4 regions of the Pseudomonas sp. MF08875 genome follow, and region 1 is predicted to be linked to each of the others. Evidence: riboswitches for the same ligand, from Rfam matches in the RefSeq annotation. Region 1 holds a riboswitch; each other region holds the start of a gene.
What was found. Region 1 has a riboswitch for cobalamin ahead of cobW (cobalamin biosynthesis protein CobW). Riboswitches for the same ligand answer to the same signal wherever they lie in the genome.

Region 1 (7,252 bases):
GCCTTCGGCAAAGCGGCGTGGCAGGACAAGGGGTTTACCTCGGTGCTCGACACCCAAAGCAGCCAGGCCGGGTTGATGGCGCGGATGCTGGAACTGGGCCACAGCGCGCCGTTGCAGCCCAACGCCAAGTTGCCCGAAGAGATCGTCCTGGGCCTGAACCGCGAAAACATGTGCCCGCAGCCCGGGGAGTTCGCCGCCTACGCCAGCACCCACCCCAAGGAGGGCATGCCGCTGGCCGTCACCGGCCTGAGCGACTCGCAATACCAAACCCTGCAAGGCTGGCTGGCCTCTGGCGCGCCCCTGGACCAACAGGCCTTGGCACCCACCGCCGAGGAAGCGGGGCAGATCATCCAATGGGAGAGCCTGCTCAACGCCCCCGGCGCCCGGGAAAGCCTGGTGGCGCGCTGGTTGTATGAGCACCTGTTCCTGGCCCATGTGTATTTCAAGGGCGGCGAGCCGGGGCATTTCTTTCAGTGGGTGCGTTCGCGCACGCCGCCCGGCCAACCCATCGACCTGATCGCCACGCGTCGCCCCAACGACGACCCGGGCACGCGGGTGTACTACCGCTTGTGGCCGGTGCAAGGGGTGATCGTGCACAAGACCCACATCACCTACCCGTTGAGCGCGGCGAAACTGGCGCGGATCAAAACCCTGTTCTACAGCGGTAACTGGCAGGTCACGGCGCTGCCGGGCTACGGGCCGGCACGGCGGGAGAACCCGTTCCAGACCTTCGAGGCGATCCCTGCGGCGGCGCGTTATCAGTTCATGCTCGATAACGCCGAATACTTCGTGCGCACCTTTATTCGCGGCCCGGTGTGCCGGGGGCAGATCGCCACGGACGTGATCCGCGATAACTTCTGGGCGCTGTTCCAGGCCCCCGAACACGACCTCTACATCACCGACCCCAACTACCGTGGCCACGCCACGCCGCTGCTGGCCATGCCCGGGCAGAACGACGACGTCGGCAGTGTCCTGAGCCTGTGGCACGCCTACCGCGACAAGCGCAATGAATACGAGGCCCTGCGCCGCGGCGCCTACGCCGACGCCCCGGCACCGAGCTGGTCGAGCCTGTGGGCCGGCAACGACAACGCGCTGCTGAGCATCTTCCGTCACTTCGACAGCGCCTCGGTGACCAAAGGCCTGATCGGTGAAGTGCCGCAGACGCTGTGGCTGTTCGATTTCCCGCTGCTGGAGCGCACCTACTATCAGTTGGCGGTCAATTTCGATGTGTTCGGCAACGTCTCCCACCAGGCCCAGACGCGCCTGTACTTCGACCTGATCCGCAACGGCGCCGAGCAGAATTTCCTGCGCCTGATGCCGGCCAACTCCCGGGATGCCTACCTCGACGATTGGTACCAGAACAGTGGCAAGGTCAAGATGTGGCTCGACTACGAAAGCATCGATAACGACAAGGCCAGCGCCCTGAAACTCGATGCCCGCGACCCCAAGCGCGACTTCGCCCAGCAATTGTTGGCGCGCTACGGCGAGCTCAATGCCAACCCCGACCCGATCAACCGCTGCGAAAACGCCTACTGTTCGCGGCCCAACATCGACCCGGCGCTGCAACATGCCGAACAGGCCCTCAGCCGCCTGGTGTCGCGCCCGGCCGCGGGGCTCAAGGTCATCGACCAGTTGCCCGAGGCGACGATGCTGCGCATCGAAACCCGCGACGGCACGCGCGCTGTGTACAGCCTGCTGCGCAACCGCGCCCACAGCAACGTGGCGTTTTTGCTGGGTGAGTCGATGCGCTACCAACCGGGCCTGGACACCCTGACCCTCTACCCGGGGGTACTGAGCAGCTACCCCAACTTCATGTTCAACATCCCGGCCGAGCAAGTGCCGGCCTTCGTCGAGCAGATGGAAAACGCCCGCGACCGCTACCGCTTCGAGCAGATTGTCGAACGCTGGGGCGTGCGCCGCAGCCATCCGCAGTTCTGGCAGTACTTCCACGACCTGAGCCGCTACATCCAGGAAACAGACCCGGTGGAAGAGGGAGTTTTGGATATGAATCGGTATGGGAATCTTTGAGCCGCCAGCGGCAAGTTCAACGTTTGTAGCTTGCCGCTGGCGGCTCTCAGTCGCCTCCTGTTTCCGACAAAAATACTAGGACTTTGTCCGAGGCCCTGATTGGCGTAAACTCCCCGCACGCCTGCGAGGAGTTTTTATGACTGCCATTACCATCACCGACGCCGCCCACGACTACCTGGCTGATCTGCTGTCCAAGCAGAACACCCCGGGCATCGGCATTCGCGTCTTTATCACCCAGCCCGGCACCCAGTACGCCGAGACCTGCATTGCCTACTGCAAGCCCGGGGAAGAAAAACCCGAAGACACCGCGCTGGGGCTCAAGAGCTTCACCGCCTACATCGATTCGTTCAGCGAAGCCTTCCTGGATGACGCGGTCGTCGACTACGCCACTGACCGCATGGGCGGCCAGTTGACGATCAAGGCGCCGAACGCCAAGGTGCCAATGGTCAGCGCCGACAGCCCGGTCAACGAGCGCATCAACTACTACCTGCAAACCGAAATCAACCCAGGCCTGGCCAGCCATGGCGGCCAGGTCAGCCTGATCGACGTCGTCGACGACGGCATCGCGGTGCTCAAGTTCGGCGGCGGTTGCCAAGGCTGCGGCCAGGCCGACGTGACCCTGCGCGAAGGCATCGAGCGCACCCTGCTCGAGCGCATCCCGGAGCTCAAGGGCGTGCGCGACGTGACCGACCACACGCAGAAAGAAAACGCCTACTACTAAAGGCGTTCGCTGCACACCAAAAACGGCGCCCGTGAGCGCCGTTTTTTTATGCCCAAAAAGCGCAGTTACAAGCTTAAAGCTTGCAGCTTGTGGCGCCCTTCCTACGGCCGATAGAGGTGCGCATGCCCCGCCCGGTACAGGGACGATTCGCCAAAGCTGTCGCTGGCCAGCACCCGGCCCACCAGGATCAGCGCCGTACGCCGAAAACCCTTGGCCTGGACCTTGCCCACGATGTCGTCGAGGGTGCCGAGCACCCAGTCCTGATCCGGCCAACTGGCACGGTGCACCACGGCGATGGGGCAGTCGGCGCCGTAGTGGGGCAGCAGCTGCGCGACGATTTTTTCCAGATGGTTGACTCCCAGGTGCACAGCCATGGTGGTGCCATGGGCGGCAAGGCTGGCGAAGGTTTCACCGGGCGGCATCGCGGTTTTGTCGGCGTAGCGGGTCAGGATCACGCTTTGCGCCACATCCGGCAGGGTCAGTTCCACCCCCAGCAACGCGGCGCAAGCGGCGGTGGCGGTGACGCCGGGGATGATTTCAAAGGGGATGGCCAATTCCCGCAGGCAGCGGATCTGCTCGCCGATGGCGCCATACAGGCTCGGGTCGCCGGAGTGCACGCGGGCCACGTCCTGGCCTTTGCCGTGGGCGCTCTTGATGTGCTCGATGATCTGTTCCAAGTGCAGTTCGGCGCTATTGATGACCTGTTCGGCGTTATGGCCTTCGAGCACCGCAGCGGGCACCAGGGAGCCGGCGTAGATAATCAGTGGGCAACGGCGGATCAGGCGCTGGCCCTTGACGGTGATGAGTTCCGGGTCGCCGGGGCCGGCACCGATAAAGTAGACCGTCATGGCGGTGTCCTAGGCAAAAGAGGGGGGGCGAGCAGGCTTGCAGATGAAGATTGCTCATGATCGGGGCGGCGATTATCGGCGCTTTTGCGTGGCCCGCGCCAATGCAAAGGTGGCCTGGGCGTATTTCTGCCGACGAATCACCAGGCTGGAGGGCTCTTGCGCCAGGCGCTCGGCCAGGGCCAGGGCGGCGCTTTCGGCGATGCCGTAGCACCCGGTGCGCTCGAAAGCGATCTGAGATTGATGGCTCAGTTGATCTTGATAGGTGGCCAGTTCCACGCTACTGAAGCAGGTCAACGGCAAGCCCAATTGCGCCGCCAGTTCCAGCAGACCCGGTTCGTGGCGCTTGAGGTCGATGCTGGCCAGGGCTTGCACCGCGTCCAGGTCGATGCGGTGGGCTTGCAGGGCCTGGTCGAGCAACGCGCGCAGCGTGCTGGCGGGGCAGCCCCGCTGACAGCCCAGGCCGATCACCAGGATCGGCGCCGGGCTGGGGCGGTTCACGCCGGGTATGAGGCGCCACCCTTGCGGCGGAACAACCACGCGCTAATCAGGCCCAGGGCCAGCCAGAACGCGGCATTGGTCAGTTGCGAGGCGATCTTGAACTGCGCTTCGAGGGCTTCGGGGGCCAGCATCGAATGCACTTCTGGCTGCGGCGCGCCGATCACGTGTGGCACGGCCAGGATCGCCGCGCCGAGGATCTTCAGCGCCCAGTGCCTGCCGAACACCACCAGGGCGATGCCCGCGGCAGTGGACGCGGCGGTGCCGACCCACCACATCTGCCGTTGCGCCAGGTCGGCGGCAGCGGTGCCCGGCAATTCCGGTGGCAGGCCCAGGGTCGGCGCCAGGCAGAAGGTCGCATAACCGGCCAGGCCCCAGAACAAGCCTTGCACGGTGCTGTTGGGCGCGCGCAGGGTGTAGAGCCCGGCCAGCATCAGGGCGAAACCGACTGCCACCACCAGGTTGCCGCCGGTGGTGGACAGCACGCGCTGCCAGCCGTCTTCGGGCTCCCAGGCCTCGGCGTCGTGGCTGTGGGCGGCGCCGCCACTGTCGGCGTGTTCATGGGCCTGGGCCGCCGGGGCGCTTTCATAGGTTTCGGCCTGGAGGATCAACGGCGCGACCCAGAAGCTTTGCAGCAGGGTCAGCAGCAGGGCGGCCAGCAGGCCGGTGAAACCTGCGGTTTGGGCGATGCGCTTAATCATGGCGGCAGGTCTCAATGGCACGGGAACGCGGCGCTGTGGCGGGTATCGTGGGCGGTGTTGTGCACCGCTTCGATGTGGGAGAACCCGGCGAAATACACCAGGCACGCGCCCAAAATCGACGCGCCGATGGCGGCAGTGAGGCGTTGGCTCAAGGTGGCGGTGCTGCTGGCGGTGCCGGTATGGCGAGTGCTGCTGATGATCGACATGGCGCTTCCCTTTGTGGTGTCAGGGCGGATCGAGCGCATGCAAACCCCTGCGAGGCGGGCCCGCAGGGCTTCAGACAGCGCCCGCCCACCGCGGGTTTGTTGGGTGAAAGTGGCCGTGGGGGCGCACTGTCGTGTCACTGGCCGGTCTCCGGGCTCGCGAGGGGCCGGGCTTGCGCCGTGGCCTGCTGGAATCGCCTTCCCATGCCGGTTGGCACAGTGGCTGTGATTCCTCTCTCGCTTACCGTTGCGGGGGCAGCACCGGATTCATCAAGGGCTTGAGTAAAGCACATGATCCACCGGTTTCCCGTTTCACCCTGTCAAGGGCACCTGTAACAAGGTGCGTAGGAGAGCATGGGCGAGGGCGGGGCGTCAAATGCCCGAGGCGCCCGGCATTGACCCGCCCCTACGCACTGCGTAGCCTTGCGCGTTCGAGGTTCTTCGGCCCGTGCCGAAGCTAAGAAGGGAACGCGGTCAATGCCGCGGCTGCCCCCGCAACTGTGAACGGTGCTGTTCGCTGCCACGCCACTGCTGATGCCTTCGGGCCAAGCGGGAAGGCGCAGCGAATGCCAGTCCAAGGACTGGCCCACCGTCAGCCAGGAGACCTGCCTCGTCACTGATTCTCACATTCAACCGGGCGGGGTGATCCGGTGGCGAAATCTGCCTTGGCGCCCCCCGCGCCCGGCCAGCCGTCCCGTATGCCCGCCCCCTTTGCCAAAGGGCATCCGATGAAAACACTGGCCAAACTCCCCGTCACCATCGTCACCGGGTTCCTCGGTTCGGGCAAAACCACCTTGCTGCGCCACATGCTCGACAACGCCCAGGGCCGGCGTATCGCGGTGATCGTCAATGAGTTCGGCGAGCTGGGCATCGACGGCGAAATCCTCAAGCAGTGCGCCATCGGCTGCACCGAAGAAGAAGCCAACGGCCGCGTCTATGAACTGGCCAACGGCTGCCTGTGCTGCACGGTGCAGGAAGAGTTCTTCCCGGTGATGCGCGAACTGGTGGCGCGCCGCGCCGATCTGGACCACATCCTCATCGAAACCTCCGGCCTGGCCCTGCCCAAACCGTTGGTGCAAGCCTTCCAGTGGCCGGAAATCCGCAGCGCCTGCACCGTCGATGCGGTGATTACCGTGGTTGACAGCCCGGCCGTGGCCGCCGGCACCTTTGCCGCTTTCCCCGACCAGGTGGACGCCCAGCGCAAACTCGACCCCAACCTGGACCACGAGTCGCCGTTGCACGAGTTGTTCGCCGACCAATTGGCCAGCGCCGACCTGGTGATCCTCAATAAAACCGACCTGATCGCCCCGCAAGACCTGGAGCGCGTGCGCCAGGAAGTGGCCGAAGAACTGCCGCCGGCGGTGAAGATCATCGAAGCCAGCAGCGGTCGCGTGCCCCTGGACGTGCTGATCGGCCTGGGCGCCGGTTCCGAAGAGCACATCGACGGGCGCCACAGCCACCACGACCACCATCACGGCGATGGCGGCGAAGATGACCACGATCACGACGCGTTCGACTCCATTTCCATCGAGCTGCCCCAGGCCGACGAAAGCTTGCTGCTGGCCGCCCTTAACGAGTTGGTGGTCAAGCACGGCATCTTGCGGGTCAAGGGTTTTGCCGCCATCCCGGGCAAGCCGATGCGTTTGCTGATCCAGGGCGTGGGCAGCCGTTTCGACAAGCACTTCGACCGCGCCTGGCGCAGCGACGAGCCGCGCACCACCCACCTGGTGTTGATCGGCCAAGACCTGGATGCCGCCCAACTCGAAGCGCAACTGCGCGCCGCTCTCGGCGCCTGACCCATGCACCTGCTCAGGACCCAACCCGGTGGTTTCGTCGCCGATGACAACATCGCCGACCTGGGGCAAACCCCCGCCGAACTGGTGGTCCTGTGCAGCGGCGATTCCAGCTTGGCACTGCTGGCCGAAGCCGCCCGGCAACTGCCCGAGGATTACCCCAGCCTGCGCCTGGCCAACCCGATGCAGGTGCAGAACCACGCCTCGGTGGACCTCTACGTCGAGCAGGTGCTGCAACACGCCAAGGTCATCCTGATATCCCTGCACGGCGGCATCGGCTATTGGCGCTACGGCATCGAACGCCTGGTGCAACTGGCCGAGCGCGGCGTGCAACTGATTCTGGTGCCGGGGGACGACCGCCCCGACCCGGAGCTGAGCGACCTGAGCACCGTGGCCGCGCCCGAGCGCGATCGCCTGTGGCAGTTTTTGCGCCAGGGCGGTTTGGGCAATGCCCTGGATTTCT
Region 2 (7,252 bases), on a different contig from region 1:
GCGCTCCACCCGCGAAATGATTAACGTCGATGCCCCCCTGGTCGCGCGCAACAACCTCAAGCCGGGTGATCTGCTGTTCTTCAGCACCAATGGCCGTGGCCGCGTCAGCCACGCCGGGATCTACCTGGGCGACGACCAGTTCATCCACTCCAGCAGCCGCCGTAGCGGTGGTGTGCGGGTCGATAAGCTGGGCGACAGCTACTGGAGCAAGACGTTCATCGAAGCCAAGCGCGCCCTGGCCATGGCCCCGACCACGATGACCGCTCGCAAGTAAGCGTCCTCCCTGGGCACCGCCCGGGGATAACCCTTCACTTTATAAGCCGAACTTAAAGTCTTACTTGAAGTTTGACTCATAGCCGCTAGAATCCCGACATGTTGTTGCTAACGAGCCGTGTATGCCTTGCATGCGCGGCTTTGTTTTCAGCGCCTCGGCAGAGAAAGCCGCAGCCAGATCAGGATTGTTCTGCCCATGTCGACCTCCGCCCGTCTCGCCTTCCTTATGCTCGTTGCCCTGCTGGGCGGCTGTGCCAGCCATACCGTACCGCCGGCCAAAGTGGTACGTGCCCCGGTGTTCGCACCGACCCAGGGCTTCTCCCCGGTTGCTGATGATGTGCTGTTCCGCGCACTTGGCCTGGTGGGCACGCCCTATCGCTGGGGCGGCAATACGCCGGATTCGGGTTTTGATTGCAGCGGCCTGATCGGCTTTGTCTACCGCGATGCGGCGGGCATCGCCTTGCCGCGTTCTACCCGGGAAATGATTGGCATGCGCGCCCAGGACGTCGACCAGAATGCCCTGCAAACCGGCGACCTGCTGTTCTTCGCCACCAATGGCGGTTCCCAGGTCAGCCACGCGGGCATCTATGTGGGTGAGGGCCGCTTCGTCCACGCTCCGGCCACGGGCGGCACGGTCAAGCTCGACAGCCTGTCCAAGGCCTACTGGCAGAAGGCTTACCTGAGTGCCAAGCGGGTGCTGGCGCCGGCTCAGCTGGCGCACAACCCTTAAGGCGTCCCCCTCGCGGAGGTTCTCGTGACCGCTCGCAGCATCACCCTCGACGACCCCCTCTACCAATACCTGCTGGCCGTGTCCCTGCGCGAAACGCCGTTGCTTGAGCGTTTGCGCGAGCACACCCAAGCCTTGCCCATGGCCCGCTGGCAGGTGGCGCCCGAGCAGGGCCAGTTCCTTGCCTTGCTGGTGAAACTGACCGGCGCCAAGCGTTTGCTGGAAGTGGGCACCTTCACCGGCTACAGCGCGTTGTGCATGGCCCAGGCCTTGCCGGACGACGGCACACTGCTGTGTTGCGACATCCCCGGCGACTACAACGCCACCGCCCAGGCGTATTGGCGGGAAGCGGGCGTGGCCGCGCGCATCGAGCTGCGTCTGGGCCCGGCCCTGGAAACCCTGGAGCACATCGAACGCCAGGGCTTGTGCGGCAGCTTTGACTTGATGTTCATCGACGCCGATAAAGCCAACTACCCGGCTTACCTGGAAAGCGCCCTGCGCCTGCTGCGCGGCGGCGGCTTGGCGATTTTCGACAACACCCTGTGGAGCGGGCGGGTGCTGGAGGCCCACCCGCAAAGCGCCGACACCCTGGCCATCCAGGCCCTGAACCTGGCCTTGAAGGATGACCCGCGTGTCGATCTGTCGCTGTTGCCGGTGGGCGATGGTTTGACCTTGTGCCGCAAGCGTTAGCGCGCTGCGGTTACCCGCCACACCTTGTTGCCTACATCATCGGCCACCAGCACTGCGCCTTGCCGGTCGAGCGCCACGCCCACCGGGCGGCCCATGGCGTTTTCCTCGGTGTCGAGGAACCCCGTCAGTAAATCCACCGGCGGCCCGCTGGGCTTGCCCGCGTTGAAGGGCACGAAGATCACTTTGTAGCCACTGTGGGGTTTGCGGTTCCACGAGCCGTGCTGGCCGATAAAAGCGCCGTGGGTGAAGGGCGCCGGCAATTGGCTGCCCGTGGCGAAGGCCAGGCCCAGGGACGCGGTGTGCGGCCCCACCGCATAATCCGGGGCGATGGCCTTGGCCACCAGGTCCGGGTTTTGCGGGGTGACGCGCTCGTCTACATGCTGGCCGTAGTAGCTGAAGGGCCAGCCGTAGAAGCCGCCGTCGCGCACCGAGGTGATGTAGTCCGGCACCAGGTCGCTGCCGATTTCGTCCCGCTCGTTGACCGCCGTCCACAACGCACCGCTGTCCGGCTCCCAGGCCAGGCCGTTGGGGTTGCGCAGGCCCGAGGCGAATATCCGCGCCTTAGCGCTGGCGCGCTCGACTTCCCAGATCGCCGCGCGGCCTTCTTCTTTCTCCAGGCCGTTTTCCCCGACATTGCTGTTGGAGCCCACCGTGACGTACAGCTTGCTGCCGTCTTGGCTGGCGATGACGTTTTTGGTCCAGTGGTGGTTGAGCGGCCCGCCGGGCAAATCCACCACCTTGCTGGCCGGCGCTTCGATGCGGGTCTGGCCGGCGGTGTAGGGGAAGCGCAGCAGGCGATCGGTGTCGGCCACGTAGAGGTCGTTGCCCACCAGGGCCATGCCGAACGGCGAGTTGAGGTTGTCCAGGAACACCGTGCGGGTTTCGGCGACGCCATCGTGGTCGGCGTCGCGCAGCAGGGTGATGCGGTTCGGGCTCGGCACGGTGGCGCCGGCGCGGGCCATGATTTTTTCGCTGATCCAGCCGCGCAACCCGGTGCTGTCCTCGGGTTTGGCCGGGGCGTTGGTTTCGGCCACCAGCACGTCGCCGTTGGGCAGCACGTAAAGCTAGCGCGGGTGCTCCAGGCCTTCGGCGAACGCGGCGACCTGGGTGCCGGCCGCCGCCACGGGTTTGCCGCCCGCCGGCCAGCCGATGGCCGGGGCGACGTTGACGGTGGGGATCAGGGTTTTGTTCGGCGCCGGCAGGCGCGGCGACGGCCCGGTGCCGTCGGAAACTTGCAAGGTGGACGTCTCGCCGCAGGCAACCAACCCGGCGGCGAGCACAACGATAAAGGCGGAGCGAGGCTTGAACATGGGCATTTCCCTATGAGTACGCGGCGGTAAGCATAGGGCAGTGGGCGCGGCGCGGGGTTCAACCTTATCCGCGAGCCTCTTTGAACAGCACGGCGATGCCGGGTTGGTAGTTGCCCGCCTCGTTGCGCAACTTGCGGTAGGCATAGGGGAAGTACCAGGCCACGGCGCAGCTGTACTCCTTTTGCAGGTCGTCGACCATGTCCTGGAGTTCTTCGGGGGTGGCGCTGTGCTGGGTTTTTTGCGGGGCGACGAACAGGCAGCCCAGCTTCAGGTCGCTGGGGTAGCTGATGCGGCGGGCGGCGCTGGTGATATCGAGCAGGGCCTGCTCCAGGTTCAGGTGGTTGATCTGGGGCCAGCGCTGGCTGGCTTGCACGTAGGCCCATTCGTCCTTGCTGGCGATGTACAGGTCGGCGCGGGCATTGCGCTCACCGTTTTCCAACTGCTTTTTGGTGGGCGCATGTTCCAGGGTGACCATTTCGGCCATCCAGGCTGCGGCCGAGAGCAGCCCCAGGTTGGCCCGCTCGTCTGACCAGTACGGCGCCTTGTTGTCGCCGCGCACCCGGTTGTAGCGATCGATGCAGTCAAACCAGCGCTCCAGCATCGGTCGCAAAAATTCCAGCTTGGGGTTGCTGATAATCATGCCTTGCATCGTTCACTCCCTTGAGTCGATCGTGTTTGGGTTATGGCTATTTGATATCGCCGCTTCCAGCCTGGCACAAGATTGGCGCCCGTTTATTGACCCATCGCAGTCAATCAACCCTGGCGGCCCCGGGTTTCATTGACGCTCCACCCCCAACCCTCTAACCTTCGCCGCTTGTTTCAGGTGCCCTGTGGCCAGCGGTCGACAGGGTGAAACAGGGAAGCCGGTGAGTGCGTGCGCCAAGCGCGCGGTCACGATCCCGGCGCTGCCCCCGCAACGGTAAATGAGTCAAGGCTGTGCTTTTTGCCACTGTGCCCACCCGGGCATGGGAAGGCGCACCGCCCGGGGCAACCCACTCATGAGCCCGGAGACCGGCCTGATCCATCCAACGGCATCACGGTGGGCGATGCCAGGCTTGTTGCCGTCCTTTATTCCTGCCCGCCGTTATCCAGCCCCAACGGAGAGCTGCCCCATGACCGATTCCCCCGAACGCGACGAGCGCCACCTGGCGCGCATGCTGCGCAAAAAAGCCGTGATCGATGAACGCATCGCCAACTCGCCCAACGAGTGCGGCTTGCTGCTGGTGCTCAGCGGCAACGGCAAGGGCAAGAGCAGCTCGGCGTTCGGCATGCTCGCCCGCGCCATGGGCCACGGCATGCAGTGCGGCGTGGTGCAGTTCATCAAGGGCCGCAACAGCACGGGCGAGGAGTTGTTTTTCCGCCGTTTCCCCGAGCAGGTGCGCTTTCACGTGATGGGCGAAGGCTTCACCTGGGAAACCCAGGACCGCCAGCGCGACATCGCCGCCGCCCAAGCGGCGTGGGCGGTATCGCGCCAGTTGCTCAGCGACCCGGCCATTGGCCTGGTGGTGCTCGATGAACTGAACATCGCCCTCAAGCACGGCTACCTGGACCTGGACCAAGTGCTCAGCGACCTGCAGGCCCGCCCGCCGATGCAACACGTGGTGGTCACCGGCCGTGGGGCCAAGGAGCAAATGATCGAGCTGGCCGACACCGTCACCGAAATGGGCCTGCTCAAGCACGCCTTCCAGGCCGGCATCAAGGCGCAAAAAGGCATCGAATTGTGAGTGTGCGCCAGTGCCCGGCCGTGCTGATTGCGGCGCCGGCGTCCGGCCAGGGCAAAACCACGGTCACCGCCGCCCTGGCGCGCCTGCATCGTAACCAGGGGCGCCAGGTGCGCGTGTTCAAATGCGGCCCGGACTTTCTCGACCCGATGATTCTGGAGCGTGCCAGCGGTGCGCCGGTGTACCAACTGGATATGTGGATGGTGGGCGAGCAGGAAAGCCGTCGCCTGTTGTGGGAAGCGGCGGGGGAGGCCGACCTGATCCTGATCGAAGGCGTCATGGGCCTGTTCGACGGCACGCCCTCCAGTGCCGACCTGGCGCGCCACTTCGGCGTGCCGGTGCTGGGCGTGATCGACGGCACCGCCATGGCCCAGACCTTCGGCGCCCTGGCCCTGGGCCTGGCGCGCTACCAACCGGACCTGCCCTTTGCCGGGGTGCTGGCCAACCGCGTCGGCACCCTGCGCCATGCGCAACTGCTCGAAGGCAGCCTCACCGAAGGCCTGCGCTGGTACGGCGCGTTGTCCCGCGAGACGGGCATCGAGCTGCCCAGCCGCCACCTAGGCCTGGTGCAGGCCAGTGAACTGAACGACCTCGACCTGCGCCTGGACGCGGCCGCCACGGCTCTGGCCAGCAGTTGCGAAGTGGCCCTGCCGCCCGCCGTGGCCTTCGCCGCGCCCCAGCCGGTGGTTGCCGAGCCGTTGTTGGCCGGCGTGCGCATCGCCGTGGCGCGGGACGAGGCGTTCGCCTTCACCTATGGCGCCAGCCTCGACCTGCTGCGGGCGATGGGCGCCCAGTTGCACTTCTTCTCACCTATTCATGACAGCGGGTTGCCCGAGGCCGACAGCCTTTACCTGCCCGGCGGTTACCCGGAGTTGCACCACGTCGCGTTGGCGCAGAACACGCCGATGCTGGAGGCTATCCGCGCCCACCACCGCGCGGGCAAACCGTTGTTGGCCGAGTGCGGCGGCATGCTGTATCTGCTCGACTCCCTCACGGACGTCGAAGGCGTGAGTGCACCGCTGCTGGGCCTGTTGCCGGGCGCTGCGGTGATGCAAAAACGCTTGGCGGCCCTGGCCCTGCAAACGGTGGACCTGCCCGAAGGCAGCCTGCGTGGCCACACCTATCACCATTCGCTGACCACCACCACGCTGGCCCCCATCGCCCGGGGCCTGAGCCCCAACGGCGGGCGCGGCGCCGAAGCGGTGTACCGGGACGGGCGGATGACGGCCTCCTATGTGCACTTTTACTTTCCGTCCAACCCGCGGGCGGTGGCGGCTTTGTTTATGCCCCAGACCGCTATCGCGAGCAGGCTCGCTCCCACAGAGGCCGGTGAAACTCCTGTGGGAGCGAGCCTGCTCGCGATAAGCCAATGACCGACAACGCCTTCCCAGAGGCCGACCGCGCCGCCGTCTACCGCGCCATCGCCGAGCGCCGTGACATGCGCCACTTCAGCGGCGGCACGGTGGCGCCGGCGTTGCTGCGCCGCTTGCTCGAAGCCGCCCATTGCGCCCCCAGCGTGGGGCTGATGCAGCCCTGGCGCTTTATCCGCATCAGCGACCGGGCGCTGCGCGGGCGCATCCAGCAGTTGGTGGAAGAGGAACGGGTGCGCACCGCCGAGGCGTTGGGTGAGCGTTCCAGTGAGTTCATGAAGCTCAAGGTCGAAGGCATCAACGACTGCGCCGAAGTGCTGGTGGCGGCCCTGAGCGATGACCGCGAGCGCCACGTGTTCGGCCGCCGCACCTTGCCGGAAATGGACCTGGCCTCGCTGTCTTGCGCCATCCAGAACCTCTGGCTGGCGGCCCGCGCCGAAGGCCTGGGCCTGGGCTGGGTGTCGCTGTTCGAGCCCCAGGCCCTGGCCGACCTGCTGGGCCTGCCCGCCGGGGCCAAGCCCTTGGCGGTGCTGTGCCTGGGGCCGGTGGAGGCATTTTATCCAGCACCGATGCTGGTGCTCGAAGGCTGGGCCCAGGCCCGGCCGTTGAGTGAGTTGTTGTTTGAGAACCAATGGGGAGTGAGTCAATGAGTGTGGCGTTGTTGAGTGCCGCCGCGGTGGCGCTGGATGCGTTGCTGGGCGAGCCCAGACGCTGGCATCCGCTGGTGGCGTTCGGCGCGTTCGCCGAGCGCATCGAGCGGCGTTTCAATGCCGCCGGGCGCGGCTGGCGTAGCCACGGCGTGACCGCGTGGGTGCTGGCGGTGCTGCCCTTGACCCTGGCGGCTACAGCTTTGTCGTGGCTGCCCTACATCGGTTGGCTGGTGGAAGTCCTCGCGTTGTACTGCGCCCTCGGCCTGCGCAGCCTCGGCGAGCATGTGGCGCCAGTGGCCCAGGCCCTGCGCGCCGGTGACCTGGCAGAGGCGCGCAAACGCGTCGGCTACCTGGTCAGCCGCGAAACCGCCGAGCTGGACGACACTGCCGTCGCCCGGGCGGCCACCGAGTCGGTGCTGGAAAACGGCAGCGACGCGGTGTTCGCCGCGCTGTTCTGGTTTGCCGTGGCCGGCGCGCCGGGGGTGGTGCTGTATCGCCTGAGCAATACCCT
Region 3 (7,252 bases), on a different contig from region 1:
AGGATGCGGATGGTGCTGTCGTACAACGCCGGGTCGCCCCAGGCCAGGAAAGCGCCGGTTTCGCCGTCGGCCAGCGCTTCGTCGATCAGGCGCTCGAAGGTGTTTTGCTTGTCGCGGTTGAGGTCCGCCACGCTGGCGCTGTAGTCCACACCGCCGCGCACGCGCTCGGGGCAGTGGGCTTCGATGAAGCGGTAAGCGCGCCCAGCACTGATGTAGCGCTGGCAGATTTCGTGGCGCAGGTCGGTGAGTTTTTCCTTGGCTGGCCCCTTGTCCAGGATGAAAAAGCCATCGACCCGGTTCAGCGCATTGACCGCTTGCATCGTGATGTACTCGGGGTCGCCGGCGCCGATGCCGATAATCAGGATTGTTTTCATGTGGTGCCTTCACTCCTCGCCAGGGGCCGGCAAGCGCAGGCGCCAGCGGCCATTGAATTGCAAATGGATGCGCGCCAAGGGCTCGACATCGATCAGCGTGAACGCCCCCGGCGGGCCTTGCAGGGCATGCACCAGGGCCGCGCGCACCACCTGCGGGTGGCTCACCGCCAGCCAATGGCCGGGGCGGGCGGTGAGGCTGTCCATCCAGGTGCCGACCCGGTGGCATAACATCGCTATCGACTCGCCACCATGGGCCGCGCTGCTGCTGTCACTCAACCAGCACTCCAGGGCTGGGGCCTCGTCGCGTTGCAGCTGTTTGATCGGTAACCCGGCCCAGCGCCCCATATCGCAGTCGCGCAGTGCCGGCTCTAGGGTTGGCGCACAGCCAAACTGTGCGGCGGTCTGCCGGGCCCGCAGTTCAGGGGCGCTGAGCAGTTGCCAGGGCGGGGGCAGCATGACAACTGCGCCTGGCTCCAGCAGCGGTTCGTCCAAGGCAAAACGCGCGAATTTCTGTGCTGCGGTGCGGCCATGGCAGACCAGGGTCAAGCGGGTGGCTAACACGGAGGGCCTCCATGGGGGAATCGAACGCTTCGGAATGTGGGGCTTTGTAGCATTTGTCGTGGGCATTTTCTCGGGTTCTTCCCCTATTGGTGCTTTTGCGGCCTAACGCTAGGCCCATGGCCGGCACGCGCTGCGCAAGCCTTGCTGTAAGGCAATTCTGCGTATTTTGAAGGGGTATCCACGGCAGCAAAAATTCACTAGACATGTAGTGTTGATTACACAAATACTGTTTTAACGGACTATGAAACAAAAACGACACTGCCCGTGCCGGAGCCAGGATGCCCCCCCTCAGAGACTTGATAACCAGCGCTGCCTTGGATTTGACCCCCTCGGAACGCAAAGTCGTGCGTGCGCTGCTCGATCAGTACCCGCGCAACGGCTTGGGCGCCATGTCCCGCCTCGCCGAGCGGGCCGGAGTCAGCGACCCCAGCATCGTGCGCTTGGTCAAGAAACTCGGCTTCCCTGGCTACGCCGAATTCCAGGAAGCCCTGCTCAGCGACATGGACCAGCGCCTGCGCTCCCCCAGCGCCCTTTTGCAACAACATGCCCAGGTCCATCAGGACGATACCTGGGGCCAGTATTTGCACGACTGCCAACGCGCCCTTCAGGAAACCCAGGCCCTGACCCAGGCCGAAGACGTGCGCATCCTCGTGCAATGGCTGCTCGACAACCGCCACCTGGTGCATTGCTATGGCGGCCGTTTCAGCCATCACCTGGCCCAATACCTGCTCAGCCACCTGCGCCTGTTCCGCCCCGGCTGCCAAGCCCTGGAAGACTGCGCTCGGCTGGCCGACGCCATGCTCCAGGTGCAGCACCACGACACCGTGGTGATCTTCGACTACCGCCGCTACGAGGCCCGTGCCCTGCGCGTGGCCACGGCGGCCAAGGCCCGGCATGCGCGGGTGGTGCTGTTCACTGATATCTACGCCTCGCCGTTGCGCGAATTGGCCGACCTGATAATCAGCGCGCCGGTGGCCTCGGGCGCGGCATTCGACACCCTGCTGCCGGCCATGGCTCAGGTCGAGGCGCTGATCGCCTGCATGACCCGCCGCAGCCCAGACCTGGCGGAGCGACTCGATAGCGTGGATGCCTTGCGCAACGAGTTCGGCGTCCACCTGCTGGAGGAAAGATGACCTTGCCCACTGCCGAAACCGGGCTCTACGAGCAGCCCCCATATACTTTGCACCACGAAGACTCGAGCCACCCGCTGATCCTCGTGTGCGAACACGCCAGCCGCTACATTCCGCCGGCCCTCAATGACCTGGGCCTGAGCCCGCAGGCGGCCGCCGAGCATATCGCCTGGGACATCGGCGCCCTGGAGCTGGCTCGCGGCTTGTCCCAGGCCCTGGGCGCGACCTTGCTTAGCGCCAACTATTCGCGCCTGCTGATCGACCTCAACCGCCCACGCCACGCCGCCGACAGCATCCCGGTGCGTAGCGAGATCTACGATATCCCCGGCAACCAGGGCCTGAACGAGGCCGCCCGCGACTACCGCCGCCAGTGCCTGTTCAAACCCTTCCACACCCGCCTGGGGGAACTGATCGAAGCACGCACCGTTGCGGGGCGCGAAGTGCGCGTCGTCGGCATCCATAGCTTTACGCCGATCTATTTCGGCCAACCGCGCACACTGCAAGCCGGGGTGCTCTATGCTCGGGCACAGGCCTACGCCCAACGCGTGGTCGAAGGCCTGCAACGCCACGGCCTGAACGCGGCCGGTAACCAACCTTATGAAATCGACCCCCTGTCGGATATGACCGTGCCCGTGCACGGCGATGCCCGGGGGATCGATGCTGTATTGATCGAGGTGCGCAACGACCTGCTGCACACCCCGCAAGCCGTGCAGCGCTGGACGGAGTATCTGGCGCCGCTGTTGTAAACCTTGATCGCCGACAAGCGCACCGACGCTATGACCTGGCATAGCATTGCAATACCATCGAGCGCCAGGCAGAGCGCACAATAAGCACCGGCACCCCGCCCATTGGCCGTGACCGGGGTCAAACCCGTGGAAAAGACAGTGATAGTCAGGCTCATCCCGCCAAAGCTGGCGCGTAGGAGCCCATTGATACAGGAGTGCATCCATGCTGGTGTTACGCCCAGTCGAGTCAACCGACCTGCCCCATTTGCAGCAACTGGCCCGCGAAAGTCTGCTGGGCGTCACATCCCTACCGGATGACACCTCGCTGTTGCAGGCCAAAATCGATGGCTCCCTGCGGTCCTTCGCCAAGGACGTGGACGAGCGCGCCGACGAGAGCTACTTCTTCGTCCTGCAGGACAGCTTTAGCCAGCGCCTGCACGGCTGCGCCGAGATCATCGCCACCATCGGCTTCAAAGAGCCGTTCTACAGCCTGCGCAATCGCACCTTCATCAGCACCTCGCGGGAGCTGAACATCCAGCACGCAGTGCCGGCGCTGTCGCTGTGCCAGGACCTCAACGGGCACACTTTGCTGCGCGGTTTCCACGTCGACGACGCCCTGGTGCGCGGGCCTTACGCCGAGCTGGGGTCGCGCGCACGCCTGCTGTTCATGGCCGCCCACCCGCGGCGTTTTGCCGAGGCCGCCATCACCGAGATCGTCGGCTACTACAGCGAAGACATGAGTTCGCCCTTCTGGGATGCCCTGGGCAAGCACTTCACCGACCTGCCCTACGCCGAGGCCGAGCGCCTCAGTGGCCTGCAAAGCCGCGAAGCCATCACCCTGTTGATGCCCCATCACCCGATCTACATCCCCATGCTGCCGCAAGCGGCCCAGGACTGTATCGGCAAACCCCACCCGGATGGCCGCGACGCCATGGACATGCTGCTGCGCGAAGGCTTCGAACCCCACAGCTACGTGGACATCTTCGACGGTGGCCCAACGCTTTATGCGCGCACCGCTAACATCCGCTCCATCGCCCGCAGCCAGCTTCTGACCACAGTGCGCCGGGCCCCCAGCGGCGAATTGGGCCGCTACCTGCTAAGTAACGACAAACTGCGCGATTACCGCGCCATCGTCGCCGAACTGGAGGAACCCCTGGAGGGGAAGGTCGGCCTAAGTGATGACATGCTCGAAGCCTTGCGCCTGGACGAGGGCCGCACTGTGCGGTTGATCGCCCTGTGACCTTGCCCCGAGCCCAAGAACTACGCCTGGATAGGCGCGCCCAAGGAGCTGCACCATGATCGTCCGCCCGGTGAATATCACTGACCTGCCCGCGTTGCAGGACCTGGCCCGGCATGTAGACCCCGCGCTGACCAGCCTGCCCATCAGTGAAGAGCGCATGGCCCATCGGGTGCGCTGGTCGCAACGCACCTTCGCCCAACAGGTCGAGCGCGCCGATGCCGACTACCTGTTCGTGCTCGAAGACGACGACCAACGCCTGCTCGGCGTCAGCGCCCTGGCTGGCGCGGTGGGCGAGCGCGAGCCTTGGTACAACTACCGGGTTGGCCTGACGGTGAACTCGGCGCCGGTACTGGGCATCGAGCGGCACATTCCGACCCTGTTCCTGAACAACGAAATGACCGGCCAATCCCAGCTCTGCTCGCTGTTTCTGCGCCCGGACCTGCGCAGCGTCGGCAATGGCCGCTTGCTGTCCACGGCGCGGCTGCTGTTCGTGGCTGAGTTCCCCGAGTTGTTCGGCGAAAAACTCATCGCCGGGTTGCGCGGCTGCACCGATGAAGAAGGCTGCTCGCCGTTCTGGGACAGCCTGGGCCGGCACTTCTTCAAGCGCGACTTCTTCCACGCCGACCACCTCTCGGTGATGGGCAACAAGGCCTCCATCGCCGAACTGATGCCGCGCCAGCCGCTGTACACCTGCCTGCTCACCGAAGAGGCGCAAGCGGTGATCGGCCAAATGCACCCCAACACCCGGCACGCGGCGCAGATCCTCCAGGCCGAGGGTTTCAGCTACCACAATTACATCGATATTTTCGATGGCGGCCCGCTGATCGAAGCGGCGGTGGGCAACATCCGTGCCGTGCGCGACAGCCAGTCCTTGACCTTGAGCATCGGCACCCCGGACGACGAAGCCCCGACCTGGCTGATCCACAACCGGCGCCTGGAAAACTGCCGTATCACCGCCGCCAAGGCGCGCCTGGTGGGCAATCAGTTGCTGATCGACCGCCTCACCGCCAAACGCCTGCAACTGCAACCCGGCCAATCGGTACGCGCCGTGCCCATGGCCCTGCGCCACATGCAAGCTGTCGCCGCGTAACCCTCGCGGTAGCAAGCGGGCTCGCCCGCGCTGGGGTGCGCAGCGCCCCTCGGTGGTGTGGCACCGGGCCAATTTTTACGGCCGCTACGCGACCGAGCGCGGGCGAGCCCGTTTGCTACACCAGTCTCCCCAAAACACCCGCCAAGGTTGACGAACGGTCATGCCAGTGTTCAGATGCCGCCCTGTTTCAGGTGCCTCCTGCCGCCGTGCATGAGGTGAAACGGGAAACCGGTGCGCCCTCCCAGGGCTAGTCCGGTGCTGCCCCCGCAACGGTAAGCGAGTGATGGGTTCAATCAGCCACTGTGCCTCACGGCATGGGAAGGCGAACCCCTCCAGCCTCGCAAGCCCGGAGACCGGCCTGGAATGTTTGTTTGGCAAAAACCTGCGGTGGGCGGGCATGGGCCGGTATCGGCGTGTGCCCGGTACTTTCTCCTGCGTGCTTCTGCGAAAGAAACTTTTTCGAGAAGACCAAAAAATGAATCAACTCCAAACCTTGCGTGCCCGGGCCCTGTGTCCTGCGCCCTTGCATGCCTGCGCGGCCCTGTGCGGCGCCCTCCTGAGCCCGGCCCTGCTGGCCGATGACAGCGCCCTGACCCTCGAACAACAAACCGTCAGCGCTCCGTCCGTGGAATCCACCACCGTCGCCGAGATGGCCAAGTACGGCAGCAAAGTGGAGATCGTCAGCCGCGAGCAGATCGAGCGCGCCGGCCCCAGCAGCGACATCTCCCGCGTCCTGCAGATGTACGTACCGGGCCTATACGTGGCGCCGAAAAACGGCCCGTTCGACTACGGCACCTATTCCCTGCTGGGCGGGCGCAACGACGACACCCTGATCCTGCTCGACGGCGTGCGCCTGAACAATCGCCTGTATGGCGGCATTTACATCGACACCCTGCCTGCCAACGCCATCGAGCGCATCGAAGTGCTCAAGGGCGGCCAGAGCCTGCTGTTCGGCACCCAGGCCGTGGCCGGCGTCATCAATATCGTCACCCGCAGCCCGCAAAGCCGCGACATCGGCGGCGAGGTCAACCTGGGCCTGGACAGCTTCATGGGCAAAACAGGCGACGCCCGCGCCGAGCGCATCGTCAGCAACGGCTGGGGCGACCTGGGCCTTTTGGCCTACGTCAGCCACAACGTCTCCGACGGCTACCAACCGTTTCGTAACCGCGACTACAGCGCCAACACCACGGACAAAAAGCGTTCCTACGAGGTCACCACCTTCGGTGCCAAGGCCATCCAGGCGTTGGGCGACGATGCGCGCCTGGAGCTGTTCTACCAATACTCCGACGCCAACCTGGACTTCGCCCGGCCCGCCAACAACCGCAAAACCACCAACGACCGCGTGCAGCAAATCGCCACGGCCACCTTCGAGCACAGCCTCAGCGAACGCCTGAGCTATTTCGTCAAAGGCCACGTCAACGACTGGGACACCCGCTACACCCGCATCAACAACGCCCCGGGCGGCGCCACCACGGTGGTCAACGACAAGGATTACTGGGGCTTCACCGACTGGGGCGTGCAGGCCGAAGGCAAGGCCGAACTGGACGGCGGCCACGTGCTGGTGTTCGGCGCCGACAACCAGTGGTTCAAGGGCCAGGACGATGTGCTCATCATCGACGACAACCAGGCCCAGGCCCACGCCCTCTACACCCAATTGCGCCCGGTGATCGCCGCCCTGCCCGACTGGCACCCCAGCCTCGGCATCCGCCACGAAGCCATGAGCGGCGGCGATAGCGCCACCGTGGGCATGCTCACCTCGCTCTATGACCTCAACCCCAACTGGCAGCTGCGCGGCCAGTACGGCAGCGCCTACAAGCTGCCCAACGCCGAACAGTTGTTCGCCCGCGAAGACGATGAAATCGGCAACCGCAACCTCAAGCCCGAAAAAAGCCGCAACGCCGAGCTGGGGCTGGACTACAAGGGCGAACTGCTGAACCGCGACTTCAGTGCCAGCGTCACTGGGTTTAGGCGCAAGATCACCGACCTGATTGCTCTGGACGACATCCACTGGACCAACAGCCAGGGCGAGGTGCGGGTGCGCGGCGTCGAACTGGACGGCAAATGGCAGCTGGACGAGCGCTGGAGCCTGTCGGCGGACATGACCCGCAACCTGGTGGAAGGCAACCACGGCG
Region 4 (7,252 bases), on a different contig from region 1:
CGCGGGCGAGCGGCGCCGCCCGGCCTGCTGGCGAAGCCCTTACTGAGCGCCCGCCACAAACACCAGCGCCTTCAAGCCGCTGCGCGGGTCGATGTCGGGGAATTCCGGGGGGTTGTCCAGGCGTTGCACAAAGCGCAGGCCCGGGGCGCCTTGGGTGACGCCGTCAATGATGAAGTCGGCGCCCAGGGACGGGTCGTTCATGCACGCCAGGACCGTGCCGCCCTCGGCCAGCAGTTCCGGCAGGCGGCGGATGACGCGGGCGTAGTCCTTGGTCAGCAGGAAGCTGCCTTTCTGGAAGGACGGCGGGTCGATGATTATCAGGTCGTAAGGCCCGGTGTGCTTGACCTTGCCCCAGGACTTGAACAAGTCATGGCCCAAAAAGCTCACGCGGGTCAGGTCATGGCCGTTGAGGCGGTGGTTGTCGCGGCCTCGGCTCAGGGCCGCGCGGGACATGTCCAGGTTGACCACATGGCGCGCGCCGCCCTCGATGGCCGCCACCGAGAAGCCGCAGGTGTAGGCGAACAGGTTCAGCACCCGCCGGTCGCGAGCGTTGGCCTTGACCCAGTCGCGGCCGTAGCGCATGTCGAGAAACAGCCCGCTGTTCTGCTTTACGCCCAAGTCCAGCAGGTAGCGCAGGCCGCCCTCGGTGAGGGTCCATTGCTCCAGCGGCTCGCCCAACAACCACTCGGTGGTGCTTTGCGGCAGGTAGCGGTGCTGCAGCGCCAGGTGATGGGCGCCACTGGCTTGCCAGGGCGCTTGCTGGGTGAGGGTGTGCAGGCTGGCGACGAGGGCCTGCAACTGTTCCTGGCTCGGTTCCTTGAACAACGACACCAGCACCACCCCTTGCAGCCAGTCTACGGTCAGTTGTTCCAGCCCCGGCCAGCAGCGCCCACGGCCATGGAACAGGCGCCGGGTTTCGGCCGGCGGGGCTTGCAGGGCGGTGGACAGGTGAGCGTGCAGGGTGGACAGGGCGTCGGCATTCATCGGGCAGGTTCGGCAGGGGGAAAGGCCGGCATTCTAAACACAAAGCCACGGCGCTGCTGGATTCGCCCTGGCGCCATTGCTTCTTGGCAATGCCCCTGGCTCAGAAGCCGCCGCCGAGGGGGTATTCCACCGCGAGGCGGATCTGGTCGCTGTCCAGTTCGGCCTGGGCACGGTTGCCGCGATGCACATTGTGCCGCACGGAAAACGCCGCGCCCTTGGCCTTGCCGCTTTGCACCACATAGCGGGCTTCGAAGTCGCGCTCCCAGTGTTTGCCACCCTGGCCGTAGCCCAGGTAGGCGTAGCCGCCCGCAGGGTCGAGGTGGCTGGCGTCGATCTGGCTGCCACGAAGGTAGGCCGCGCTCAGGCTCAGCCCCGGCAAGCCGAAGGTTTGCAGGCCCAGGTCGTAGCGCGCCTGCCAGGATTGCTCGTTCGGCGCGTTGAAGTCCGAGAGCTGCACGGCGTTGCTGATGAAAATCGCCCCACGGGTGACGTAGTCGAATGGCGTGTCGCCGCGCACCTTCTGGTAGCCCAGGCTGAAGGTCTGCGGGCCGCTGGTGTAGCCGGACATCAGGCTCCACGTGGTGTTGTCGATACGTCCCGACAGCGCCCGGCCCTCGTCGGTGGTGCGGTACAGGTTGAGGTTCAGCGACAGTGAGCGGGTGGGGCTCAAGGCGTGGCTGAACGTGGCGCCCAGGTAATGCTGGTTCCAGGTATCGGCATAACGTGAGGTGTAGAGGCTGGCGCTCAGGCCCGGGGTGGCGCTGTAGACCACGCCCGCAAGGTCGAAGGCGTTGCCCTGGCGGCCATTGGAGTAATTGACCACAAAGCCGCGGTCGTGGCTCGAGGCATTGCGGTCGGTGCTTTCGGTGAAGTGCCCACCCAGCAGTTTCACCCCGGCCCATTCCTGGCTGGTGAGGAACAGCCCGGTGGCGGTTTCCGGCAGGAGGCGGCTGTCGGAGGAACTGAATACGGGGGTTTTCACCCGTTGTTCGCCCCAGGCCAGGGTGGTGGACGACACCCGCAACTTGAGCGCGGCGCCGCCACGGCTGAAGCTGTTTTTGGGGTGGCCGTCGTGGTCCAGCCCCAGCAGCCGCGCCTTGCCCGCGCGGCCGCCACCGCTGTCCAGTTGCAAGCCTTGGTAAGCGTGGGCATCGACGCCCACACCCACCGTGCCCTGGGTAAAGCCCGACTGCACGCTGCCCATCAGCCCGTAGGCCCATTCTTCGCCGTAGCCATTGCGCTCGCTGCGGGGTTTGTAGGCGTTGCGCGCGCCGTTGCTGCGGGCGCCGTGACGGTACTCGCGTTGGTCGTACACGCTGCGGTTGAGCAGGGTCCAGGTGCTGTCTTCGACAAAACCCTTGGCCTGTTCCTGGGCGGACCCGGCGTTGGCCAGGGTGCTGTGGCCGAGCAAGGCGACGGGCAGTGCCAGCGCAGTGATGTAACGCATCGGGGTGGTCTCCAGGAAGGGTTAAAGAGGCGTGGAAGCGCAGGATCTGCGCGCCATCGCTGGGGTCGGTCAACCAGCCCGCGCCCCGAAGCTTATTGGCCAGGGTTTGCAAGACCATGGGCAGGCTGATGGCGGTTTCGCCCAGGGCCGCGCCGGCGATCACCGCCAGCACCAACAGGCCATGGCCGAGTAACCGGGCGTGTCTCATTTAGGCAACTTGAAGTGCTCAACAGCGCTGGCCAGCTCCTCAATGGCGCCGAACATCCGCGTGCTGGCGTTCATGCCGTGGGCGTCGATGATGACGATGCGGTCGTGCTTGACTGCGTCCATGTGGCGGGTCACTGGGTCGCTCTTGAGGAATTCCAGTTTTTTGCGGTAGTCGTCGGCGGGGTAGCGGCGCCGGTCCATGCGCGCAATCACCAGGATACTGGGGTTGGCCTTGGCGATGGTTTCCCAGCCCACGGTGGGCCATTCCTCGTCGGATTCGATCACGTTGCGCATCCCCAGGGCGCTGAGCATGAAATCGGGGATGCCCTTGCGGCCCGCCACATAGGGGTCGATGCCAAGGTCGGCGCTGGAAAACCACACCACTGCGGAGACGTCCCGGGGGTGCTGCTGGCGCGCCTGGGCCACGGCGTTGGCCAGGCGATTCTTCAGGTCGCTGACCAGGCGCTGGCCGCGGTCCTCCACATCGAAGATCTGTGCAAGCTCGGTGATGCTCTTGTACAGGCTGTCCACGCTGAAGGCCTTGAGGCGCGTGCCATCGGCGCCCACCAGGTTGTCCTTGCCTTCGCAGTCGGAGGGCAGCAGGTAGGTAGAGATCTTCAGTTCATGGAACTGCTCGCGGGTGCCGACCGCGCCTTGGGGCCCAACCATCCACTCCAGGTCCACGGCCACCAGGGCGGGGCGCTTGCCGATCACCGCTTCAAAACTGGGTTCGTTGTCGGCCAGGCGTTCGACCTTGGCATCCTGGGCCTTGAACTGCGGCAGCACTTCGTTGAACCACAGCGAGGTGCCTACCAGTGTGTCGCCCAGGCCCAGGGCGTAGAGCATCTCGGTGCCGGATTGGCCGATGGTCACGGCCTTGGCCGGCGCCTCGCTGAACGTCAGGGGCACGCCGCAGTTGTTCAGGTGCAACGGGTATTCGGTGGCACTGGCGCACAGGCTCAGCGAGGTCAGGCCGAGGCCGGCGAACAGGGCGTTGAGGTGGGGCAGTGACATGAAATGCGATCTCCATTGGAACCGGTGCACGGGCAGGGCACGGCCTTGGAAAACACATCCCTCAAACGCTGCCGCCAGGGCAGGGTAAAGCTGAAAACGCATCGAAAACCGCGTGCGGATGTCCTTTCCGGACACCCCGCCGGTTAGTGTTTGCTACGGGCCGGCAGGTGTTCTGATTGGCGCTTCGCGGTCCGCCAGCGGCCTTCCCGGGAGGTTTTCCGGTGGCGTGCGTGGAGGCAGGGGGCTCGGCGCCTACAGTTGCGGGGGCAGTTCCGTTTCAGCGTGGCTTACGGCGCGCTGGGGGATTCCCTGTCAGTTCCTTGCGCCAACCGGCGGGCGGCATGTTAGTTCATCGATACGCATTCAACCAGCGGCGGGGCAAGTGTATGGCCGTGATTGCGCGGTGCATTGCGCTAGCTTGTCATGTTATAAGGTAACGGTTCAAGCTTTTCATCGACCGCTCTGGCGAGCGGGTTTCCTATCATCCCGTTGCGAATACTCCATGACCCATACCCCTTCACCCGCTGTTAGCCCCCCGATTTCACGTCTGCTGTCCATCGATGCCCTGCGTGGGCTGGTGATCCTGTTCATGCTGCTCGATCACGTGCGCGAAACCTTCCTGCTGCACCGCCAGGTCGGCGACCCGATGGACATCGCCAGCACCGAACCGAGTCTGTTTATCAGCCGTACCCTGGCCCATTTGTGCGCCCCGGTGTTTGTGCTGCTCACCGGGTTGTCGGCGTGGTTGTACGGCGAAAAATATGCCGGCAAGGCTGATGTCGCGGCGTTCCTGTTCAAGCGTGGGTTGTTCCTGGTCCTGCTGGAGCTGACCTTGGTGAATTTCGCCTGGACCTTCCAGTTCCCGCCCAGCGTGATCTACCTGCAAGTGATCTGGGCCATCGGCCTGAGCATGCTCGCGCTGTCGCTGCTGGTGTGGCTGCCACGGCCGGTGTTGGCATTGCTGGCGGTGGCGATCATCGCCGGGCACAACCTGCTGGACGGCGTGCATTTTCCCGTGGAGTCGGCCTTGCACGTGCCGTGGGCGATCCTCCACGACCGTGGCTGGCTGGCGTTTTCTGCGGATTTGCGCCTGCGTACCTCTTACCCGGTATTGCCGTGGATCGGCGTGATCGCCCTGGGCTACGTGCTGGGGCCGTGGTTCAGCCGCAGCACGCCGGTGGCGGGGCGCCAGCGGCGCTTGCTGGGCTGGGGTGTGGCGGCGTTGCTGGGGTTTGTGCTGGTGCGCCTGGCCAACGGTTATGGCGAAAAACCCTGGGCCGTGGGCGACACCGCGCTGCACACCCTGATGGGCTTTTTCAACATCACCAAGTACCCGCCGTCGCTGCTGTTCCTGACCTTGACCCTCGGGCTTGGGCTGCTGCTGTTGCTGGCCTTCGAGCGGGCCGGCCAGCGGCGGTGGCTGCTGCCGTTGACGGTATTGGGCTCGGCGCCGATGTTCTTCTACCTGCTGCACCTGTATGTGCTCAAAGCCTTGTATCTATTGGCGGTGGCGGCGTTCGGGCTGAACCAGGGCAGCTACTTTGGCTTCGACTCCATTGGCGCGGTGTGGCTGATGGCGATGGCCCTGGCGCTGGCGGTGTACCCGCCAGTGCGCTGGTTCTCAGCGCTCAAGGCCAGGCGCCGCGACCTCGCCTGGCTCAAATACCTGTAGCCCCTACGGCACGGCTCAGGCGTCGCGCAGCAGGTCGTTGGCGTTGAGCAGGCTGTAGGCGATCTGCGGGTTTTTTTCCAGGGCGCGGCGGATAGCGGCAGGGATGGTCTGGCGGGTTTTGCGGCACAGGCCTGGGGTGTCGTCGATCTGGATCTGGATGCCGCGCATGCTGCGCACTTCATTGAAACCGGGGGCGACCTGCACGCGGATGCCGAGCAACTGGAGCATTTTGCGCTGCATGTGTTCCAGGTCGTCCAGGCTGTGCAGGTTTTCCAGGCGTTCGAGCAGGCGTTTTTCTTCGGCCCGGGTCAGGCTCAGGATCGGCAATTGCAGCAGTTCCTGCTCCGGCAAGCGGTCGCGCCCGCAGGTGCAGGCGCCGGGAGGGCAGGGTTGGCGCAGGTGGGCAGGCGTGGTCATGGGCAGCAGCATAGCGACTGGCGCGCGGCTTTGCCTATCACGGCGCCAGCGCACCGGGTGGCGCGCGTGCAACGCAGAGGCTGGCTGTGCCGGCCTCATCGTCAGGCGGGCGCCCAGGGCCTTACTTCTCCCACTCCGCCTTGGGGATCAGCAGGCCATGGTTGCCGTTGTAGGCGGCGCGTTGCGGCGGTTGCCAGCCGTCGAGCAGGCTGTCGTCGAGGCGGTAGATTTCCACGCCCAGGGGTCGGCAGACCTTGAGCGGGTCTTCGGCGTCCGGGCCCCACATCGGCAGCGAGAGGTCGCCGCCCGGGCAGGTGGAGAGGGCGCACAGCAGGTCGATTTCGGCGAAGAACTCCAGGTAGTCACCTTTCTGCGCCGGGCAGGCTTTCATGAAGTACATGTCGTCGTGGTTAAGGCCCGTGCACTGGAAGATGTTCAGCACGTCATGCACGTCGAACTCGGTCAGGCCGTGGGGCAGCACAGCGCGGGTCAGGTTGGAGTGGCAGTGGTGGTGGAAGTCTTCGCCGGTGAGCATTTTGTTCACGTAGGGGTCGCAGCGGGTGCCGAGCAGGTCGTGCAGGCGCCCGCCGTGCTCGTCGATGCCGTAGGCGGCCAGGCTGTCGTCGGTGATGGTGACCATCGGGCGCAGAAACGGCAGGTTCGACCACAAGCGGTCATAGGTGGTCACGTGGGCGCCCTGCAACTGGCGGGTGCGCGCGGCCCACATGCGTTCGCGTGGGTCGTTGGCGTTCCACACGTTGAAATCGCCCACCTGCGGGCCGACCGGGGTGGTCACGCGGAATACATGGCCGGCCGGCACTTTCCAGGCGCGGCCGGTGCGGATCGGCACTTCGAACTGCTCGATCAGGGTGCGAGCGCTTGGGGTCTGGCGCACGCGGTCGTAGAACGCGGTATCGACTTGCAGGGCGGCGCCTTTGCTGACCTGGTAGGCCGCGGGGTAGTCCTTGTACATGGTGGGTCCTCTTTTTTCAGTGTTTGGGGATGCTGGCGAGAATGTCCAGCAACACCCGTTCGGAGTCGTTGAGGTAGCTGCTCATGGCTTCTTCGGCTTCTTTCTTGCGCCCCTCGCCCAGCAGGTCGTGGATGTGCCGGTCGCGCTCCAGCCAGGGTTTCTGGAAGGTTTCTTCGCTGGGGGCGTTGGAGAACACCAAACGCATCTGGGCGGCGACATGGGTGAAGAATTCGTCGAACAGGGGGCTGCGCAGCAGGCCGACGATGTGTTGGTGAAAACGCAGGCTGTGGGTGCCGAAGGCCTGCCAGTTTTCGCGGTCCTGGGCCAGTTGCGCAGCTTCGATGGCTTGCAGCATCAGGTCGGACTGGTACTCGCGCAGTGGTTTGCTGGCGGCGATGGCCTGCAATTCCAGGGTGCGCCGTACTTTGAAAATGTCGCGTACTTCGTCGATACCCAGGCGCCGCACCATCACGCCCTTGTTGCGCACGTAGCTGGCCAGGCCTTCGCGCCCGAGCTGGTGCAGGGCCTCGCGCACAGT

Region 2: another riboswitch for cobalamin. It lies ahead of cobO (cob(I)yrinic acid a,c-diamide adenosyltransferase); the one in region 1 lies ahead of cobW (cobalamin biosynthesis protein CobW).
Region 3: another riboswitch for cobalamin. It lies ahead of AC19YT_RS05145 (TonB-dependent receptor plug domain-containing protein); the one in region 1 lies ahead of cobW (cobalamin biosynthesis protein CobW).
Region 4: another riboswitch for cobalamin. It lies ahead of AC19YT_RS06725 (ABC transporter substrate-binding protein); the one in region 1 lies ahead of cobW (cobalamin biosynthesis protein CobW).

The regions. Positions count from the first base shown of each region.
Region 1 covers NZ_JCBCUW010000004.1:39,195-46,446, forward strand. Annotated here, with positions in the region: gene AC19YT_RS03320 (fatty acid cis/trans isomerase) at 1-2,028, shown strand, start outside; gene nfuA (Fe-S biogenesis protein NfuA) at 2,165-2,749, shown strand; gene cobM (precorrin-4 C(11)-methyltransferase) at 2,851-3,597, opposite strand; gene AC19YT_RS03335 (cobalamin biosynthesis protein) at 3,670-4,095, opposite strand; gene AC19YT_RS03340 (CbtA family protein) at 4,092-4,793, opposite strand; gene AC19YT_RS03345 (CbtB domain-containing protein) at 4,805-4,999, opposite strand; cobalamin riboswitch at 5,122-5,345, opposite strand; cobalamin riboswitch at 5,414-5,623, shown strand; gene cobW (cobalamin biosynthesis protein CobW) at 5,725-6,792, shown strand; gene cobN (cobaltochelatase subunit CobN) at 6,796-7,252, shown strand, end outside.
Region 2 covers NZ_JCBCUW010000013.1:95,451-102,702, forward strand. Annotated here, with positions in the region: gene AC19YT_RS10045 (C40 family peptidase) at 1-274, shown strand, start outside; gene AC19YT_RS10050 (C40 family peptidase) at 470-1,003, shown strand; gene AC19YT_RS10055 (class I SAM-dependent methyltransferase) at 1,028-1,690, shown strand; partial or broken gene AC19YT_RS10060 (PQQ-dependent sugar dehydrogenase) at 1,687-3,000, opposite strand; gene AC19YT_RS10065 (hypothetical protein) at 3,065-3,649, opposite strand; cobalamin riboswitch at 3,805-4,034, shown strand; gene cobO (cob(I)yrinic acid a,c-diamide adenosyltransferase) at 4,113-4,724, shown strand; gene AC19YT_RS10075 (cobyrinic acid a,c-diamide synthase CobB) at 4,718-6,094, shown strand; gene bluB (5,6-dimethylbenzimidazole synthase) at 6,091-6,741, shown strand; gene cbiB (adenosylcobinamide-phosphate synthase CbiB) at 6,738-7,252, shown strand, end outside.
Region 3 covers NZ_JCBCUW010000006.1:74,320-81,571, forward strand. Annotated here, with positions in the region: gene cobF (precorrin-6A synthase (deacetylating)) at 1-374, opposite strand, end outside; gene AC19YT_RS05120 (histidine phosphatase family protein) at 384-935, opposite strand; gene AC19YT_RS05125 (MurR/RpiR family transcriptional regulator) at 1,214-2,068, shown strand; gene AC19YT_RS05130 (N-formylglutamate amidohydrolase) at 2,065-2,811, shown strand; gene AC19YT_RS05135 (arginine N-succinyltransferase) at 3,014-4,030, shown strand; gene astA (arginine N-succinyltransferase) at 4,086-5,120, shown strand; cobalamin riboswitch at 5,293-5,496, shown strand; gene AC19YT_RS05145 (TonB-dependent receptor plug domain-containing protein) at 5,596-7,252, shown strand, end outside.
Region 4 covers NZ_JCBCUW010000008.1:97,954-105,205, reverse strand. Annotated here, with positions in the region: gene AC19YT_RS06740 (class I SAM-dependent methyltransferase) at 40-984, opposite strand; gene AC19YT_RS06735 (OprD family porin) at 1,085-2,431, opposite strand; gene AC19YT_RS06730 (hypothetical protein) at 2,463-2,624, shown strand; gene AC19YT_RS06725 (ABC transporter substrate-binding protein) at 2,636-3,652, opposite strand; cobalamin riboswitch at 3,798-4,001, opposite strand; gene AC19YT_RS06720 (acetyltransferase domain-containing protein) at 4,155-5,324, shown strand; gene AC19YT_RS06715 (hypothetical protein) at 5,340-5,741, opposite strand; gene AC19YT_RS06710 (urea carboxylase-associated family protein) at 5,863-6,714, opposite strand; gene AC19YT_RS06705 (GntR family transcriptional regulator) at 6,731-7,252, opposite strand, start outside.